Regions from separate parts of the Shewanella sp. 125m-7 genome, predicted to be linked through region 1. Evidence: predicted binding sites of a transcription regulator. Region 1 holds the regulator's gene; each other region holds the start of a gene.
The links. Region 1 encodes MetJ, which represses methionine synthesis genes. Its sites were predicted from a motif close to TAGACGTCTAGACGTCTA; they were not measured.
Positions count from the first base shown of each region.

Region 2: serA (phosphoglycerate dehydrogenase) is a predicted target of MetJ. The motif match lies at 1,157-1,174, and genes of this name have one in related genera.
Region 3: metK (methionine adenosyltransferase) is a predicted target of MetJ. The motif match lies at 2,748-2,765, and genes of this name have one in related genera.

Region 1 covers NZ_JBRILQ010000023.1:12,506-17,060, forward strand. Annotated here, with positions in the region: gene ACVBIL_RS11910 (conjugal transfer protein TraF) at 1-867, shown strand, start outside; gene ACVBIL_RS11915 (sulfite exporter TauE/SafE family protein) at 886-1,617, opposite strand; gene metJ (met regulon transcriptional regulator MetJ) at 1,820-2,134, opposite strand; gene metB (cystathionine gamma-synthase) at 2,344-3,504, shown strand; gene ACVBIL_RS11930 (bifunctional aspartate kinase/homoserine dehydrogenase II) at 3,520-4,555, shown strand, end outside.
Region 2 covers NZ_JBRILQ010000047.1:3,959-8,513, forward strand. Annotated here, with positions in the region: gene ACVBIL_RS17610 (response regulator transcription factor) at 1-270, opposite strand, end outside; gene ACVBIL_RS17615 (DUF2238 domain-containing protein) at 494-1,108, opposite strand; gene serA (phosphoglycerate dehydrogenase) at 1,365-2,594, shown strand; gene ygfZ (tRNA-modifying protein YgfZ) at 2,991-3,962, shown strand; gene ACVBIL_RS17630 (ABC transporter ATP-binding protein) at 4,273-4,555, shown strand, end outside.
Region 3 covers NZ_JBRILQ010000005.1:33,069-37,623, forward strand. Annotated here, with positions in the region: gene epd (erythrose-4-phosphate dehydrogenase) at 1-95, opposite strand, end outside; gene tkt (transketolase) at 311-2,302, opposite strand; gene metK (methionine adenosyltransferase) at 2,809-3,963, shown strand.

The DNA of each region.
Region 1 (4,555 bases):
CGTGATGATTTAGTGGGTGATTTAGAGTCGTTAAAGGGCACTTCAGCTTACGCGAGTGCGGGGCTTGGTTTTAGCGTGGCTATTCCGCATCAAAGAATGCCGATGGCAATTTTCTATAAGAGCTATGTCAACGCCGTCGGCGTTGCAGATATCGCGCAGTCAGATATCAACACCCTCAATAATTTAGATCCTAATAATCCACCACAAATTTCTGATTTAGACTCTCAAGGGCAAGTGGTAGGCGGCGCAGTATCAGATTTAGGTATTGCATTGAGTTTTCCACTTTCTATCGTCAATATGCCGATTGCAGTGGGTATATCGCCAAAGTTTCAGCGCGTCGACACCTATAACTATATTGCCAATGCGAATAACTTTGATGCCAGTGATTTTGACGACGTTAAGTACCGTAATGATGAGACTAACTTTAACCTCGATATCGGTGTTGCCTTGCAACCATTTGAAGGGCTGACGCTAGGTCTGTCGGGGAGAAACTTGATTAGCCAGGATGTGGATACCATAGAAGTTGAAGGGCAAAAGTTTACCTACCGCGTAGAGCCTTTGGTAACCGCTGGAGTGGCTTATGACTGGAGTATTTTATCGGTAACGACAGATATCGATCTGATTGAAAATAAGAAGTTTAAAGAGCTCGATGGTACCCAATATTGGCGCTTAGGGGGTGAAGTCAGAGCCTTTGATTGGATGTCGCTACGAGTGGGTTATCGCCATGATATGAAAGACTCTACAGCTAATCTCTATTCTTTGGGTTCAGGCTTTGCCTTCGGTGATTCGTTTTTCTTAGACTTCACAGGTATGTTTGGTGACGACAATGCGGTAGGAGGCGTACTGCAAACCTCCTACCATTTCTAGTCGACCTCTTCTCGTTGATTAGCCCATCAATTCGATAGTCGACTTAACGGTTAAAATCAGTGCACTAACCGCACATAAAGCCAGAGTGAACGCTCTGGTTTTTTGTTTGTCGACTCTGCCAACCAATCGCCCCGCCACGATATATCCCAAAATCACAGAAGGTAGCAGCATTAAAGAGATATAAAAGTGCTGAACAGTTAATAGGCCCGCAAAAGCTAATATGATTAGGGCTATCATAGAGCTGAAGATAAAGAAGGCCGATAAGGCGGCGCGAAATTGGCCTGCATCTTTACCGGAAAGCAAGATGGCAAGAGGCGGCCCACCAATTGAGGCTATGTTGCCAAAAATACCGGATAAAATGCCTGCGATAAATAAGCTAAATCGATTCACTGGAATACTAAACTTCATCAAGCTTAAACCAACCGCTAATGCCACAATCGCGGCTATCGCCAGACCTAAAATCGGTTGCGGAGCAATGAGTATTAAGGTCACCCCGAGTATGCCGCCAGGAATACGGCCTAACAGTGCGTACTGCAGGCCGTTGAACTCAAGTTGGCCGCGCTCTCTAAATAGGGTAAGCAATGCAATAGAGAACCCCATCATGATGACGGGGGCGGGCACGAGGCTTGGGTCGACAATATAGAGTAAGGGGCTAGCAACCACTGCTAGGCCAAAGCCGATAAGACTTTGGGTTAGTGCGCCACAAAAGATAATCAGTGAGGCGAGTACAAGCGTAGCGGGTTCGATCATCAGTTTATCCAGCCGCTAAGGGCTAATATATGCGAGCTAGTCTGAGATGATGCCGTGAATCGACTCACAGCGACAAGTTTAAATAGCCAATACGTTTATAAGAAGTGACAGTGAAAATCACCAATTGTTTGGGCCTAAAAACAGATAAGGACTGCTAAGCAGTCCTTATCTGGAGATCATATTTGTCGATAATCAATGAAGATTATTCAAGTTCTTCCCACTCAATACCCATCTCATCCATCAAACGTTTAACCTCAGCAGGCATGCTGTCAGGTTTATCTTTAGTCAGATCGGCATCGTTTGGCAGTGGCTGACCTGTGTATGCATGCAAGAATGCTTCGCACAACAGTTCACTATTTGTGGCGTGACGCAAGTTATTCACTTGGCGGCGTGTGCGTTCATCGGTAAGTACTTTAAGTACTTTCAAAGGAATGGACACAGTAATTTTTTTCACTTGTTCATTCTTTTTGCCGTGTTCAGCATATGGGCTGATATAATCGCCATTCCACTCAGTCATTGACTCACCTGTTATTTCAAAATTCGGGGCAGATTTTAACCCTTTAAATTGTGCAGTCAAATTATTGCCTCTTATTTATGACAATTGCAAATAGATTTCTATATGCATGGACGTCTAAACGGCTAAAAAGGTTGACGAAGGCGGAGTGCTTAGGTACATTTAGACGTCCAGACATCTCTAATAAGAAAATACGTAAAAAGGAGTAGTACATGACCGAGCGTAAACTAGCCACTGTGGCAGTACGTCAAGGCATTGAGTCCGATAGCCAGCATGGCGCTGTTGTGCCGCCGATTTACCTATCAACTAACTACTCTTTTGATGGTCATAAAAATCCAAGAGATTTTGATTATAGCCGCTCGGGTAACCCTACCCGCTCAATTCTTGGTGATGCTCTTGCTGAACTAGAAAAAGGGGCTACAGGTGTGATCACTTGTACTGGGATGGCGGCCATCACGCTAGCGACCAGCTTATTGGGACCGGATGATTTACTCGTAGTTCCACATGACTGCTATGGTGGCAGTTATCGTTTGTTTACTAATCTGGCTAAGAAAGGTCAGTTTAAGCTGTTAGTGGTCGATCAAACTGACTCTCAGGCACTACATCAAGCGATAGCGCAGAAACCTAAGATGGTATGGTTAGAAACACCGTCGAACCCGTTGCTGCGTGTCGTTGATATTGAGTCTATTTGTGCTGCGAGTCATGAGGTTGGCGCGCTAGTTGCGGTTGATAACACCTTCTTATCGCCTATTTTGCAGCAGCCGTTATTACTTGGCGCCGATATCGTGATCCATTCGACAACCAAATATATCAATGGCCACAGTGATGTGGTGGGCGGCGCCGTCGTGGCAAAAGATCCTGAAATCGGTGAATTGCTGCATTGGTGGTCAAATACATTAGGGCTAACGGGGTCAGCATTTGATAGTTATCTCACTTTGCGTGGAATTCGTACACTTGCAGTACGAATTCGTGAACATCAGGCGAATGCACAACGAATTCTTGATATTCTAGTCAATCATCACGCTGTGTCGAAGATCTATTATCCAGGGCTTAAAGATCACCCCGGACATGAAATCGCGGCTAAACAGCAAAAAGGTTTTGGCGCTATGTTGAGCTTTGAGCTTGAAGGTGGCGAGCCACAATTGGTGGCATTTTTAAAAAATCTTAATTATTTTTCAGTTGCAGAAAGTCTTGGCGGCGTAGAAAGTTTGGTGGCTGTTCCAGCAACCATGACGCATCGAGCGATGGAGCCGGAGGCTCGCGCTGAAGCTGGCGTAAAAGATACGCTGATCCGTCTTTCTGTTGGTATCGAAGATGCTGACGATCTTGTTGCCGATATTGAAGCTGCGCTTAATGCTGCAGCCGCTTGTTAATTAAAGGGGTATACGATGGCACGCTGTCACTTACATAAATTTGGTGGCTCAAGTCTTGCGGATGCAGACTGTTACCGTCGCGTTGCTCATATTCTGCTGACGCATGGCCATAGCGACGATTTAGTTGTGGTGTCGGCAGCCGGTAAAAGCACTAACTTCTTGTACAAGTTACTCGAGTTAAGTGGCACTAAACAGTTGTGGCAAGAAGAGCTACAGACACTGATTAGCTTCCAGCAAAATTTGATTGAGCAGTTGCTCTCAAACGAGCAGGCACGCTCTTTAAGAGAGCGTTTATCGACCGATAAGTCGCAACTTATAAGTCTATTATCGATAGAGTCGATTAATGACTATCAAAGCAACCAAGTCGTAAGCTTTGGTGAGCGCTGGTCTGCGCGTCTATTAGCCGCGCTACTACGAGAGTCTGGTGTAGCGGCATCTGATGTCGATGCTCGTACCTTACTGATTGCTGACGAGGCTGCAGTGCCACAAATTCGAGTGCAAGAGTCTCGTGAGCGTGTGCATCTGATAACCGAATCGCACCCAAATGAACGCCTAATTATTACGGGTTTTATCTGCGCCAATGAGCGTGGCGAAACCTTATTGTTAGGGCGTAATGGTTCTGACTTTAGCGCCACCTTGATTGCTAGCTTGGCTGATATTGAGCGTGTCACGATTTGGACAGACGTTGAAGGGGTATTTAACGCCGATCCGAATAAGATCAACGATGCAAAGTTGCTGAGTAGTCTGTCACTTGCTGAGGCAAACCGTTTAGCCCATTTAGGCTCACCGGTACTGCATAACCGTACTTTACAGCCGCTATTTGATACCCAAGTGAGTCTGGCTGTGCGTTCAAGTTACGCCTCCCATACTGACTTCACCTTGATTGCACCTAAGAGTTCGTCGGCAAGTGCACCAGTGGTGACCAATCTTAATAGTGTGGCATTGTTTAATCTTGAGCTTAGGAGTGATTTTAAGCAGTTTATCGCGCTGCTTGAAGAAACGGGGTTGAGCCCGCTTGCACATTGGGAGCTTGGGCAAAATCGGGTTGAAT
Region 2 (4,555 bases), on a different contig from region 1:
CAGGGCTGCTTCTGCCGATAAACCATCACGATCGACTTGATAAATAGCCACAGGTACATGCTTTACCAATTGACTCGCCACCAACGGAATACCATTGATATCGAGTGCGGCACCTTGCTGAGCAACCAAATAAAAGCAATTGCTCTTAGGCTCAAGTTGCTCTACGTTTGATATTACTCGCGTCTTCAATCCTATTGACTCTGCGAGTATTGCTAAATGGCAAGGGGACGCCATTTGATGCAGAAAGACGACTTCGTCAATTTTACTCATCACTCTTCTCCCTGAAAAGTTTTCCCTGTTCGCTACATAGAACAAGCTAAAGTGCTGCTTCTGAAGCCAGACACAGGATTAGCTTGTAAGCTTTAGCGCAAGACGACAGCATGATTTCAAATATTCGCCCGAGCCACACATCATGCAACTCGTTATAAGCTGCAGCAGTATACAAGGTCCCCCCTGCTTATGCTGTGATAAAGTGGTATAGCCAGTTAACTTATCATAGTTTCTCGTTACCGAGCTTCGCTCTCAATTGCTTATCATGCAAACGACGGAGTAGGACGACAGCCGATATTGCTCCCACCAGAGCCATCGCCATATCAGACTGGGTGTCCCACACGTAACCTTGCGTGCCTAAGAACGCTTCGGCATCTTCACCAGTAAGTTCAGCCACCCACCACTCTATAAGCTCATAAAAAGCAGAAAATGCCAATGCAAAACAGATAGCTAAAAAGTTACACCATGCCCCGACTTTGACCACGCTTAAGCGAATAAACACCTCTCGCGCCAAAATAGTCGGAATAAAGCCTTGAGCAAAATGGCCGACTTTGTCGTAGTTATTACGATCGCCACCGCTCCACTGTGCAATCCAATCAAATAGCGGCACTTCAGCATAAGTATAATGCCCACCGACCATCAAAATGATGCAGTGAATCAAGATCAAACCATAGGCTAAACTCGTTAAGGCAAAGCTATTACGCGTATAAATTAAAATGGGCAAGGCAATGAGAGCCGGGGCCACTTCTAAAAACCAGGTGAATTGATCTTTAGGATTAATCCCTGACCAGATTAATACCGCGAAGAATATCACTAGCCACACGGCGCTTTTATTCAAAATATCTCCCTCATATACCATATTGTTCTAAATTAAGAATAAACACTTTAGCCATCTAGCCCTCCACAGCCACAAAAAAAAGTGATACTTTGTTACCTCTGTTACGCTTTCGAGGTAAATATCAGTTGTGAAGGCTTTGCAGTCCTTAGTACATTGACAGTCTATACCCAAACCACTCCTACAACGTAGAGTTTAGTCGTCTCTGCGGTGGCGTTAAGTATACATAATACATATAAACTAAAAGGGTACATAAATCATGGCGAAACATTCGCTGGACAAGGATAAAATTAAGATCCTGCTGTTGGAAGGCGTCCACCAATCTGCGGTAGATGTATTTGAACGTGCCGGTTACACCAATATCGAATACCACAAAGCATCACTTGCTGAAGACGAACTTCACGTTGCCGTTAAAGATGCCCATTTCATTGGTATTCGCTCCCGTACCCAATTGACTGAAGACGTATTATCCCAAGCTGACAAACTTGTCGGTATTGGTTGTTTCTGTATCGGCACCAACCAAGTCAGTCTTGCTGCGGCTGAAAAAATGGGGGTTCCAGTATTCAACGCACCGTTCTCAAATACGCGTAGCGTCGCTGAACTGGTATTGGGTGAGATCATCATGCTACTGCGCGGGATCCCGCAGCGGAATGCATTGGCTCACCGTGGTGGTTGGCTAAAGAGTGCTTCAGGCAGTTTTGAGGCCCGCGGTAAGACCTTAGGCGTCATAGGTTACGGCCATATTGGTACTCAGCTTGGTATTCTTGCTGAAACCTTGGGTATGCGCGTAGTCTTCTTTGATATTGAAGATAAGCTGCCGCTAGGTAATGCGCAGCAGGTGCACTCATTGCAGCAACTGCTTTCAATTGCCGATGTGGTGAGTTTGCACGTACCTGAGACGCCACAAACCAAAGAGATGATCAGCCATGAAGAACTGGCCTGTATGCGTAAAGGCAGCATCTTAATTAACGCCTCACGCGGTACAGTGGTTGATATCGACGCCTTAGCGGCATCATTAAAAGAGGAGCACCTTGCGGGCGCGGCCATCGACGTATTCCCCGTTGAGCCTAAGTCTAATGACGATGAATTTGTTAGCCCGCTTCGCGGCCTAGACAATGTATTGCTCACGCCACATGTAGGCGGCAGCACAGCTGAAGCACAAGAAAACATAGGTATCGAAGTTGCGGGTAAGCTAGCTAAATACTCAGATAATGGTTCAACCATGACGGCGGTGAACTTCCCTGAAGTATCGCTTGCCCAGCACTCTGGTACGTCGCGCTTACTGCATATTCACCGTAACCGTCCGGGGATCTTGATCCAAATTAACCAAGCGTTTGCAGAAAAGGGCATTAACATTGCCGCTCAGTATCTACAAACGACAGCTGAAATTGGTTACGTCGTCATGGAAGTCGACTCGGATAAGGCTGACGAAGCACTTATCGAAATGCAAGCGATTGAAGGCACTATTCGAACCCGCTTACTGCATTAAGTTACGTACAAAAATCTAGTCGCTCATATCCATTAGATAAGGGCCCCCGAATATGGCCGTATAATCCGTTTATACGGCCTTTATTTTTTGTCTTAGTAATACCCGTTACATTAAATATGTCGTCAATTCAGAAGCAATCAAGGATTTAAAAGCGCAGCATGCTACGTTGGAAGATATTGATATACGACTAAATGGATTTAGGAGGTAGAGCGAAGCAGGATGCCAGAGCCGAGAATAACGTTCAACTTCAAGCCCGCCCCCTTCTGCGCTTTGAATTCCCACAGGATAAACAGAGACTTAAAGCAATGGGCATAATAGTGTGAACCGCTGCGCTTGCGCAGTAATATTTTAGCGGTACAATCATTGTCCTTATTGGTTTAATTCTTGGATCCTCTTATGACGCTGTCAACTTCTCAGCCAACTTGGCCTCTTAATGGACAACAGCCTGAACTGCTTTTTTCTGAATTAACACACTTAGGTTTAATGTCAGTCACTGGCGAGCAAGGTCGCAGCTTTATTCACGGCCAAGTGACGAGTGATATCAGCTCACTTGAAAGCGACCAATGGCGCTGGGGCGCACATTGCGATCCTAAAGGTAAAATGCTGGCCAGCTTTAGAACCTTTGCTAAAGATGACACCTTGTTCTTGATGATGCCAAAAGACACCTTGGCACTGGATCTACCGCAACTGCAAAAATACGCAGTATTTAGTAAGGCTGAGCTAAGCGACGTCACTGATGCATGGTTATTGCTAGGCGTGGCAGGAGAGCAAGCTCAGGCTTGGTTAACTGCGCAATTTGGTGAGCTAAATAATGAGCTAACTCAGATCGATAACGGCATGATTATCCATGACTCAGGTCGCTATATCGTGGCGATTGAGCAAAGCCAAGCGTCGTCATTACTTAATCATATTGAGCAGCCAATTTTCGATGCTAGCGCATGGCAAGCACTCGAAATCGCTGCCGGCTACCCTAATTTAGGTGCCAGCCACCAAAGTCAATTCGTTCCACAGATGTGTAACCTTCAAGCCATCAATGGGATCAGCTTTAACAAGGGCTGCTACATGGGCCAAGAAACCATTGCCCGAATGAAGTATCGCGGTGGTAACAAGCGCGCACTTTACATTGTTAGCGGCACGGTAACAGCGCCATTAACCAGTGAAAGCCAGCTTGAGATTGCACTGGAAGATGCTGACGGATTCCGCCGAGCCGGTACGATTATCGAAAGCACTCAGCGCGGCGATCAAGTTTTGCTCACCGCGGTATTGCCAAATGATACTCAGCTTGATGCGCAACTAAGAATTGCTGCTGATGAATCATCAGTATTGACGCTAATTGCACTGCCTTACTCGCTAGAAGAGCTAGATTAGTCAGTCTTAACTGTAATAAAGAAGCATAAAAAGACGCCTTGAGCGCTTTTTTATGCTTCTTCAATCGACTCGATGAGCTTATTCACTTTCATTATGGCCATCATGAGTTTTAATCGCTTCATCAATGACCCGTTTAAAGTGTTCCACCAGCTCAGGGGCAAACTATTTGCCCGCCCCACTTTCGATAAGCGCTACAGTCTCCTCCACACGCCATAATGCTGGTAAGTTAAGCCCAAAGCTGATTAATAAATCAAAAAACATGTTAAATTGATTTAGGCTACAGAAAGTAAGTCTTGCAACAGGGGAAGTGATGAGCACAGAAATTGTCAGCCTGAACCAAGTATCCAAAGGCTTTAATGATGGCGATAAATATCATCAGGTATTAGCGGGTATTAACCTTACCCTAAATGTAGCCGACACCGTTGCGCTAACAGGCCCCAGCGGCTGCGGTAAGAGTACCCTTTTAAATATCATCGGTGGTTTTGAGTTTATTAAGCAAGGACAGTTGTTTCTCAACTCAAATGACACCACTCACTGGCAAGATAAACAATGGAGCCAGTTTCGGCGCCAACATCTGGGCGTGGTGTTTCAGC
Region 3 (4,555 bases), on a different contig from region 1:
ACTATCTGAATGCGATCGCGCTTCGCAGATTCATACACGGCACGAAGAATTGAACGACCGATACGGCCATAGCCATTGATAGCAACTCTGATCATATAAGCTTTTTCATTCCTTAAACTACTTAGCTATTGATACAACAACGGCCTACCAAACTAGGTAAGCCGCTGTATCATAAGTGCTTAACGTGCAAAACACGCAAGCCATTATTCTGCATCATAGAGCAATATACTGATGCAATACACCGATTAATCTTAAGGTTGCCCATTTGATTACTCAGCCATTGCATCAAATGCCTTAACACGTAAGTTGCTTATAGTCCGTTAACGGTTGCAACAACGTTTTCAACAGTAAAGCCAAAGTACTTCAACAAGTCGCCACCAGGAGCTGATTCACCAAAGGTGCTCATGCCCACTACCGCGCCGCCGAAACCGACATACTTATGCCAGAAATCAACGTGAGCGGCTTCGATAGCAACACGCTTAGTGACGCTACGTGGCAATACAGACTCTTTATAGTCTGCATCTTGCTTATCAAACTCATTAGTTGATGGCATAGACACGACGCGTACCTTTTGACCTTGCTCGGTAAGTACCTTTGCAGAATCAAGTGCTAGCTGAACTTCAGAGCCAGTAGCAATCAGGATTAGGTCTGGTGTGCCAGCGCAATCACTCAGTACATAACCACCTTTAACGACGTTCGCTAACTGCTCTGCAGTACGTGTTTGCGCAGCAAGGTTTTGACGACTGAAGATTAGCGATGTCGGCGCATTGCGGCGCTCGATTGCATTCTTCCAAGACACCGCTGTTTCAGCCGCATCACATGGACGCCATACCGTCATGTTTGGTGTCATACGTAGGTTAGCAAGTTGCTCAACTGGCTGGTGAGTCGGACCATCTTCACCTTGACCGATAGAGTCATGGGTATAAACGAAGATGTTCTGAATGCCCATCAATGCAGACATACGTACTGCGTTACGTGCATATTCCATAAACATCATGAACGTCGCGCCGTAGTTGATGAAACCGCCGTGCAGAGAAGCGCCGTTCATGATACCGCTCATGCCGAATTCACGTACACCGTAATAGATGTAGTTACCAGCAGGATCGTCTTGAATGCCTTTAGAGCCAGACCAAAGCGTTAGGTTAGAACCGGCTAGATCTGCAGAGCCACCTAGCATTTCAGGTAGGATAGCGCCAAATGCACCAATCGCATTTTGTGATGCTTTACGGCTAGCAATACCTTCTGCTTTATCTTGACACTCTTGAACGAAAGCTTGTGCTTTCTCTTCAAAGTCAGCAGGTAGGTCGCCAGAAATAACACGACGCTTGTATTCAGCCGCCAATTCTGGGAATGCAGCTTCATAAGCTGCGAACTTATCGTTCCAGTTAGCTTCGTTAGCTTGACCAGCTTCTTTAGCATCCCAACCCGCGTAAACGTTTTCTGGGATTTCAAATGCACCGTGGTTCCAGCCAAGGAATTCACGTGCAGCTGCAATTTCAGCATCACCTAGTGGTGCGCCGTGACAGTCGTGGCTGCCAGACTTGTTTGGTGAACCAAAACCGATAGTCGTTTTACAGCAAATCATGGTTGGCTTGTCTGTAACAGACTTAGCTTCTTCGATAGCCGCACGAATAGCGTCGCTATCGTGGCCGTCTACGTTTGCAATAACATGCCAGCCGTAAGACTCAAAACGCTTAGGCGTATCGTCAGTGAACCAGCCTTCAACGTGACCATCGATAGAGATACCGTTGTCATCCCAGAACGCGACTAGCTTGCCTAGACCTAAAGTGCCGGCTAGAGAACACGCTTCGTGAGAGATACCTTCCATCAAACAGCCATCACCTAGGAAGCAGTATGTGAAGTGATCAACGATGTCATGACCTGGCTGGTTGAACTGTGCAGCCAGTGTCTTTTCAGCAATAGCCATACCTACAGCGTTACTGATACCAGCGCCTAGTGGGCCCGTTGTCGTTTCAACACCTGGTGTGTAACCGTATTCTGGGTGACCCGGTGTTTTAGAGTGAAGCTGACGGAAGTTTTTCAACTCTTCGATAGGTAATGCATAACCTGTAAGGTGCAGCAAAGAGTAGATAAGCATAGAGCCGTGGCCGTTAGAAAGGATAAAGCGGTCACGATCAACCCAGTCTGGGTTGTTTGGGTTGTGCTTTAGGAAATCGTTCCATAGCACTTCAGCAATATCAGCCATCCCCATTGGTGCACCTGGGTGACCAGAATTGGCTTTTTGAACAGCATCCATGGTCAATGCGCGGATTGCGTTTGCGAGTTCTTTACGAGATGACATGCTCTCTCCTGCTTCGTTTTGAGGTATTGAGGCTTAGATTGAGAAAAGGGCCACAAATTTGTATTTGCTTTTCCCTTCCCTACAGCAAATTTTGGAGCCATATTTTCGCCTACTCGCCAGTAGGACGCAAATTTAATTCACCCAGAATGAAAATTTTTGGCACTTTTAAGTGAGATGGACAAAGCTTGAGCAAGTTAACGTCATCAAATAGCAGCTTTTTTCTATTTAAGCGGCTTACTCTCTTGGCAAACCAAGCGCGTCAACCTCAATAATTGATCATTTCTAAAACAGAACAGGGTCAGAAAAATAGATGTAATTTCCTTTACTAACATAATGCTAAGCTAAACCATAACCTCTATTGAGCATGCATCTATCAGACAAATTGCGCGCGTGACTGCACAAAATTTAGTGAAAGGGGTGTCATCGGCTCTGTTTTACACTAGAATAGCCGTCTAGATGTAGATACTTCTACACATTCAAATTGTTTAAAGACGAGATTTTCCATTATGGCAAAGCACTTGTTCACCTCTGAGTCGGTCTCAGAAGGTCATCCAGATAAAATCGCCGATCAGATTTCTGATGCGGTACTAGACGCAATTTTGGAGCAAGATCCAAAAGCGCGTGTAGCATGCGAAACTTATGTCAAAACTGGCATGGTTATGGTTGGCGGCGAAGTTACCACTTCAGCTTGGGTTGATATCGAAGAGATCACCCGTAAGACTGTACGTGACATCGGTTACACTCACTCAGATATGGGTTTTGATGCCGATTCTTGCGCAATCCTAAACGTGATTGGTAAGCAGTCTCCAGACATCAACCAAGGTGTTGACCGTGCAGACCCGAAAGAGCAAGGTGCTGGTGACCAAGGTTTAATGTTTGGCTACGCCAACAACGAAACCGACGTACTCATGCCTGCGCCTATTACTTATTCGCACAAGCTCGTTAAGCGCCAGTCTGAAGTACGTAAAGACAAGACACTTCCTTGGTTACGCCCAGATGCTAAGAGTCAGGTGACTTTTGCTTATAACCCAGATGGCAGCATTGCTGGTATCGATGCGGTAGTCCTTTCTACGCAGCACAGCGAAGATGTGACTCAAGCAGACCTGATTGAAGGTGTAATGGAAACCATCATCAAGCCAGTGTTACCGGCTAAGTGGTTATCTAAAGACACTAAGTACTTCATTAACCCAACTGGCCGTTTTGTTATCGGTGGTCCAGTAGGCGATTGTGGTCTAACGGGTCGTAAGATCATCGTAGACACATACGGCGGCATGGCACGTCACGGTGGTGGTGCTTTCTCTGGTAAAGACCCATCAAAAGTTGACCGTAGTGCAGCATACGCAGCACGTTACGTTGCTAAGAACATCGTTGCAGCAGGTCTTGCAGACCGTTGTGAGATCCAAGTGTCTTACGCAATTGGTGTTGCAGAGCCAACGTCAATCAGCATCGAAACATTTGGCACAGCTAAAGTTGGCGAAGAGCTATTGATTGACCTAGTACGTCGTCACTTCGACCTACGCCCATACGGTCTAACAGAGATGTTAAACCTAGCTCGCCCAATCTACCAAGCGACTGCAGCATATGGTCACTTTGGTCGTAACGAGTTCCCATGGGAAGCAACAGACAAAGTTGACGCACTACGCGCTGACGCTGGTCTTTAATCGTTATCGATTAGTTCGGCGTTGTTTGTTCAACGCCAATAAAAACCGCCACTTGGCGGTTTTTTTATGTCTGGAACATTTATGACGATTTGCCATGGATGGCAAAAAATCGTCGTTATGTCTGGAACATTTATGACGATTTGCCATGGATGGCAAAAAATCGTCGTTATGTCCGGAACATTTATGCCGATTTACCATGGATGACTTTTTCAAAATAATAAATCGTCGTTGTGTCTGGAACATTTATGACGATTTGCCATGGATGAATTTTCAAAATAATAAATCGTCGTTGTGTTTGCAAAATTAGGTTTTACATTAGAGTGACACAATTACGCAAGACGCCATAAATTGCGTATTACAGTTAACTTCCAACTGTAGTGGTTCCAATGACCTGCGGTCGGCGTATGTGCAGATACTGCCGTGACACGCTATAAATACATCCCTGTAAGCTCGGCCATGACGTCCATGTCATGGACGGTCACGGCCGCATCTACACTAGGTTAGAAAAGCAACATGACCTAACCTCAGGTGTTTGCTCTACAAAATCTAGAGCTATCGCAAGTAGTATAAAATTGGCTTAGCATCATAATTT